Linked DNA regions of Alloactinosynnema sp. L-07. The protein of the gene in region 1 interacts with the protein of each later gene in a pairwise test. Links are inferred from orthologs where the notes say so. Each region holds a gene or a part of one and is shown on either strand. Other genes may lie near its edges.

What was found. Proteins that work in one complex are often made in the same cells at the same time.
Region 2: the proteins of BN1701_RS29335 (region 1) and grpE interact in binary tests that used the Escherichia coli proteins (3 or more experiments, as listed by UniProt). The link is inferred for Alloactinosynnema sp. L-07 from one-to-one orthologs.

What each region holds. Positions count from the first base shown.
Region 1 is NZ_LN850107.1:6,417,361-6,420,411, forward strand. The notes cover bases 166-2,998. They hold BN1701_RS29335 (Nramp family divalent metal transporter), read right to left. Parts: upstream 2,275-2,998; coding sequence 1,057-2,274; downstream 166-1,056. Other genes in these bases: BN1701_RS29330 (AMP-binding protein), read left to right, coding at 166-1,064; BN1701_RS29340 (TetR/AcrR family transcriptional regulator), read left to right, coding at 2,422-2,998. Outside these bases: more of BN1701_RS29330, read left to right, coding at 1-165; more of BN1701_RS29340, read left to right, coding at 2,999-3,021; BN1701_RS29345 (hypothetical protein), read right to left, coding at 3,018-3,051. UniProt on the Escherichia coli protein: H(+)-stimulated, divalent metal cation uptake system. Involved in manganese and iron uptake. Can also transport cadmium, cobalt, zinc and to a lesser extent nickel and copper. Involved in response to reactive oxygen.
Region 2 is NZ_LN850107.1:5,671,662-5,674,844, forward strand. The notes cover bases 198-3,183. They hold grpE (nucleotide exchange factor GrpE), read right to left. Parts: upstream 2,029-3,183; coding sequence 1,366-2,028; downstream 198-1,365. Other genes in these bases: dnaJ (molecular chaperone DnaJ), read right to left, coding at 198-1,345; dnaK (molecular chaperone DnaK), read right to left, coding at 2,099-3,183. In the rest of the region: BN1701_RS25720 (heat shock protein transcriptional repressor HspR), read right to left, coding at 1-167; more of dnaJ, read right to left, coding at 164-197. UniProt on the Escherichia coli protein: Participates actively in the response to hyperosmotic and heat shock by preventing the aggregation of stress-denatured proteins, in association with DnaK and GrpE. It is the nucleotide exchange factor for DnaK and may function as a thermosensor.

The sequences.
Region 1 (3,051 bases):
CGGGTTTCCCCAAGGGCGCGACCCTGTCGCACCACAACATCCTCAACAACGGATTCTTCGTCGGGGAGCTCTGCGGCTACACCGAACAGGACCGGATCTGCGTCCCCGTCCCGTTCTATCACTGCTTCGGCATGGTCATGGGCAACCTCGCCGCCACCACCCACGGCGCGTGCGTGGTCATCCCCGCGCCCGCCTTCGACCCGAAGGCGACCCTCGCCGCGGTCGCCGAGGAGAAGTGCACCTCGCTCTACGGCGTGCCCACCATGTTCATCGCCGTCCTCGCCGAACCCGACGTCGACGATGTCGACCTGAGTGCGCTGCGGACCGGGATCATGGCCGGGTCACCGTGTCCGGTCGAGGTGATGAAGCAGGTCATCGAGCGGATGGGGATGGCCGAGGTGACCATCTGCTACGGCATGACCGAGACCTCACCGGTCTCCACCCAGACCCGCGCCGACGACTCGGTCGACCGACGGGTGTCGACCGTGGGCCGGGTCCACCCGCACCTGGAAGTCAAGATCGTCGACCCGGTCACCGGCCACACCGTGCCCCGCGGCGAGCCGGGGGAGTTCTGCACCCGCGGCTACTCGGTGATGCTCGGCTACTGGGAACAACCGGACAAAACCGCCGAGTCCATCGACGCCGCCCGCTGGATGCACACCGGCGACCTGGCGGTGATGGACGACGAGGGCTACCTCAGCATCACCGGCCGGATCAAGGACATGGTCATCCGCGGCGGCGAGAACATCTATCCGCGTGAGATCGAGGAATTCCTCTACACGCATCCGGCCGTGCTCGACGCCCAGGTCATCGGCGTCCCCGACGACAAGTACGGGGAGGAGCTGATGGCGTGGATCCGCATGAAGGAAGGCCAGGATCCCCTCACCGCGGAGTCCGTGCGCGAGTTCTGCGCGGGCAAACTTGCCCACTACAAGATCCCCCGCTACGTCCACGTCGTCACCGAGTTCCCCATGACCGTCACCGGCAAGATCCGCAAGGTCGAGATGCGCGCCGAGGCGGTCCGCCTGCTGGGCCTGAACCCCGGGACAAACACGGCTAGCTAAGCGTCGTCCACAGCAGTACCGCGTCGAGGCCGAGTGCCACGGCGGCCACGCCCCAGGCCGCCGCCGTGGTCGCCCGGTGGTTGACGCGCGCGCCCATCACGTCGCGGCGGGAGGTCAGCAGGATCAGGGGGATCAGGGCGAACGGCAGACCGAAGGCCAACACCACCTGGCTGCCCACCAGCGTCCGCGTCGGGTCGCCCGCCAGTGACAGCAAGGCGATCGCGGGCACCAGCGTGATCAGCCTGCGCGCGGCCATCGGGACCGTGCGGACCAGCAGGCTCGCCATCACCTCGGCGCCCGCGTGGGTGCCGACGGCGGTCGCGGCCAGGCCGGAGGCGAGCAGGCCGATGGCGAACAGCAGGGCGAAGTCGTCGCCGAGTCGGCCCGCGATGGCGTCGTGGGTCCCGCCCAGCGAGTCCAGATCGGATGAACCGGACAGGGCTCCGGCCGCGAGCAGCAGCAGGGCGATGTTGACCGCGCCCGCGATCGTCATCGCGATGGTGACGTCGGCCCGGGTCGTCCGCAGCATCCTGGCCAGTCCGTCTGGGCTGGTGCGCGGCCCGCGGTCCTTGGCCAGCGACGAGTGCAGGTAGACCGCGTGCGGCATGACCGTGGCGCCGAACATGCCCACGACCAGCCACAGGCTGTCGGCGCCCGCGAAGCCCGGGGTGACCCCGGACAGGATGTCGGCGTCGGTCGGCGGCGCGGCGACCAGGCCCGCGACGAAGCCGACGCCGATGATGACCAGCAGGGCGATCACGACGTGCTCGAAGATCCGCTGGCCCGCCTGGTCGCGCAGGATCAGCAAGACCGTGGACACGACCCCGGTGATCAGCCCGCCCACCATCACCGGCAGCCCGAACAGCAGGTTGAGCGCGATCGCGCCGCCGAGCACCTCGGCCAGGCCGGTGGTGATCGCCACGACCTCGGCCTGCGCCCAGTACGCGAGCCGGGCGCGCGTGCTCAGCCGGTCGCGCATGACCTCGGTGAGCGACTTGCCGGTGACCAGGCCCAGCTTGGCGGCCAGGTACTGCACCAGCCCGGCCATCCCGGTCGTGGCGATGACCACCCACAGCAGCGTGGAGCCGTACCGCGCACCAGCCGCCGTGCTGGTCGCCACGTTGCCGGGGTCGACGTAGGCGATGGCCGCGACGAATCCCGGGCCCAGCAGCGGGACACCGCTGCGCGCGCGGGGAACGCTGATGGCCACGCGACTCCCTTCCGCTCGTCGGTCGAGCTTGACACAAATGGTTAACGTGTCAACCATCTTGCCAAGTTAACTGTGAAAACCCGAGTCGGATGCGGGCAGCTGGTTGGTGTCCACTTTGTGGACGCCACCAGGGGTAATGTGGTGGAAATGACCGTGCGCGTGCCGTACGCCGAGGCGGCCAAAGCGCTGCTGCGGGACACCTTGCTGACCGCGGCGGGCGACCTCCTGCGCGAGCGCCCCTGGCCGGAATTGACGATGGCCGACGTCGCCAAGGCCGCGGGCGTCAGCCGACAGACCCTCTACAAGGAGTTCGGCTCCCGCCAAGGCTTCGCACAGGTGTACATCCTGCGCGAGACCGACCACTTCCTGCGCGACGTAGAGGCCGCGATCACCACAAACGTCGAAAACCCGCGCGCGGCCATCGCCGCCGCCTTCCAGGTCTTCCTCACCGCCGCCGCCGAGGAACCCCTGATCAAGGCCATCGTCGCGGGCGACGACAGCGACGGCCTACTGGAGTTGGTCACCAACCACGCGGGCCCAGTACTCGCGATGGCCACCGAGCGACTCTCGGCGTTCCTGGCCGAGACCTGGCCTGCCGCGAACCCCGACGCACTGCGCACAGTCGCGGAACTGCTGGTCCGACTAGCAGTCAGCTACGCGGCCTCACCGGCGAAGGCAGTGATTGAGACGGCGGACGCCGTGGCAGACATCTTCGGCCCGCACGTGGAGGGCCTGATCCAGCACTAGGAACGCCGCCCCCGCACCACATGCCCGACA
Region 2 (3,183 bases), 750 kb from region 1 along the record:
TCCCGCATCGAGTACCGCCGCCCCCCACCGGACGTGCGTCCGGGGGAAACCAGCCCCTGCCGGTCGTAGCCGCGCAACGTCTGGGCGTGCAGCCCGGACAGCTGCGCGGCCACCGAGATCACGAATACCGGGGTGTCCTCATCGGCACCGGGCGGAAACGGGTTCACGACTCCCTCGCCTTCTGCACCATCGCCGTCAGGTCCGGCCGCGGGTCATGGTCGCCGCTGGCCGCCACATAGGCCTCCAGCGCCGACTTCGCCGCGTCGTCCAACGCGGGCGGCACCGTCACCGCGAGGGTCACCAGGAGATCCCCGGTCTGCCCGTCGCGCTTGGCGACGCCCTTGCCCCGCACCCGAAGCACGCGGCCGGACGCGGTCCCGGGCGCCACCCGCAGCGACACCGGAGCGTCCAGGGTCGGCACCGTCAGCGTCGTCCCGAGCGCGAGCTCCGGATACGTCACCGGCACCTTCAACGTCAGATCGATCCCGCTGCGCCCGAACACCGAGTGCGGCGTGACGTGCACGCGGACATAGAGGTCGCCCGCCGCGGCTCCGTGCCTGCCGGGTTCCCCTTGCCCCGCGAGGCGAATGCGCTGCTCGTCCTCGACCCCGGCCGGGATCCGGACCGTCAGCGTGCGGATCTTCGTGCTCACGCCCTCGCCGCCACAGTCGACACACGGGTCGTCGATCAGGCGACCGGTGCCGCGGCAGTCGCGGCACGGCTCGCTGAAGGCGAAGGCACCTTGGCTGCGGCTGACCAGGCCAGCGCCGCCACAGGTCTCGCAGGCTTTGGGGATGCTGCCCGGGCGGGCGCCCGAGCCGTGACAGGTGTCGCATGTGGACGGACTGGACAGCCGCAGCGGCACCGTGGCGCCCTTGACGGCCTCCAGGAAGTCGATGCGGACCTCGGTCTCGACGTCGGCCCCGCGCTTGGGGCGGGAGCCCGCGGCCGTGGCGCCCGCTCGGCCGCGGCCGAACAGGTTGCCCAGCAGGTCGCTGAAACCGCCGCCGCCCGCGCCGAAGCCCGGCTGGCCGCTCTGGCCGCCGAAGACGTCGCCGAAGTCGAAGTTGCCGCCAGAGCCGAAGCCGCCGGGGCGGAACCCCGACGAGCCGAACAGCGAGCGGGCCTCGTCGTACTGTTTGCGCTTCTCCGGGTCACCGAGCACGCCGTAGGCCTCGGACACCGCCTTGAAGCGGGCCTCGGCGTCGGTGTTGCCCGGGTTGGCGTCCGGGTGGAGTTCGCGCGCGAGCTTGCGGTATGCCTTTTTGACTTCCGCGTCGCCCGCGTCGGAGGAGACGCCCAACTCGCGATAGAAGTCCTTGTCGATCCAGTCCCTAGCACTCATCGGACGTCCCCTCCTCCCGTTCAGTTCTCTTCGAGCTCGGCTTCGATGACACCGTCGACAACGGCCACCGCTGGGGCGGACACCGTCTCCGCGTCGGTGACGGCGACGAGCGCCGCCCGCACCACGCGGTCGCCGAAGCGGTAGCCGCGGCGCAGGACGCCGGTGACGGTGGGCCCGTCGACCTCGGTGGAGGTGTTGTGCTGCACGGCCTCGTGCACCGACGGGTCGAACGGCTCGCCCTCGTGGCCGAACGGTTCCAGGCCCGACTTCTGCAGCGTGGCCGCGAGCTTCTCGGCCACGGCCTTGAACGCGCCGGTCAGGTCGCCGTGGGCGGCGGCCCGCTCGATGTCGTCGAGGACGGACAGCATCTCGGTGACGATGTGCGCCTTGGCGGCGGTGGCCACGACCTCACGGTCGCGGTCGACGCGCTTGCGGTAGTTGGCGTACTCGGCCTGCAGGCGTTGCAGGTCGGCGGTGCGCTCGTCGAGCTGGGCCTTGAACTCGGCGGCCGGGTCGACCTCGGGCGCGGGCTCCGGCTCGGCCGGGGCGTCGGCGCCCGCCGGGGCGGGCACCTCCGCGTCCACCGAACCGGTGCGGACCTGCCCGGTGTCCGGGTCGATCCGCCGCCGATCACGCACGACCACCCGCGGCTCTTCGCCCTCGGAGTTGTGCTGATCGGTCACTTTCGCACCTCGCTACCGCTCGGAGCCGTTCGAACGGTCACTGTGTCGATTGGTGAACTCGCAAGCTCGTTCACTTCTTTTCCTTCTCGTCGTCCACGATCTCGGCGTCGACGACATCGTCGGCGGCGTCGGCGGGCTTCGCGTCGGATGCCTGCCCATCGGCCGCTTCGGCGCCGGGGTTGGCGTAGAGGGCCGAGCCCATGGCCTGCGACTCGGTGGCCAGCTTCTCCATCGCGGCCTTGATGGCGGCGATGTCGGTGCCCGCGAGCGCGGTGTTGGCCTCCATCACCGCGGCGTTGACCTTCTCCTTGGCCTCGGCCGAGATCTTGTCGTCGTTGTCCTTGACGAACTTCTCGGTCTGGTAGACCAGCGTCTCGGCCTGGTTGCGGACCTCGGCCTCGTCGCGGCGCTTCTTGTCCTCCTCGGCGTGCGCCTCGGCGTCCTTGACCATGCGGTCGATGTCCTCCTTGGGCAGCGCGGAGCCGCCCGTGATGGTCATCGACTGCTCCTTGCCGGTGCCCAGGTCCTTCGCGCCGACGTGCACGATGCCGTTGGCGTCGATGTCGAAGGTGACCTCGATCTGCGGCACGCCACGCGGGGCGGGCGGCAGGCCGGTCAGGTCGAAGGTGCCGAGCTTCTTGTTGTCGGAGGCGAAGTCGCGCTCACCCTGGAACACCTGGATGCCCACGGTGGTCTGGTTGTCGTCGGCGGTGGAGAAGATCTCCGAGCGCTTGGTCGGGATGGTGGTGTTGCGCTCGATGAGCTTGGTGAACACCCCGCCCTTGGTCTCGATGCCCAGCGACAGCGGGGTCACGTCGAGCAGCAGGACGTCCTTGACCTCGCCCTTGAGCACACCGGCCTGCAGCGCGGCGCCGACGGCGACGACCTCGTCGGGGTTGACGCCCTTGTTGGCCTCACGGCCGCCGGTCAGCTCCTTGACCAACTCCGCGACGGCGGGCATCCGGGTGGAGCCGCCGACGAGCACCACGTGGTCGATGTCGCCGACCGGGACGCCCGCGTCCTTGACGACGTTGTTGAACGGCGCGCGGGTGCGGTCGAGCAGGTCTGCGGTGATGCGCTGGAACTCGGCCCTGGTCAGGGTCTCGTCCAGGAACATCGGGTTCTTGTCGGCGTCGACGGTGATGTACGGGAGGT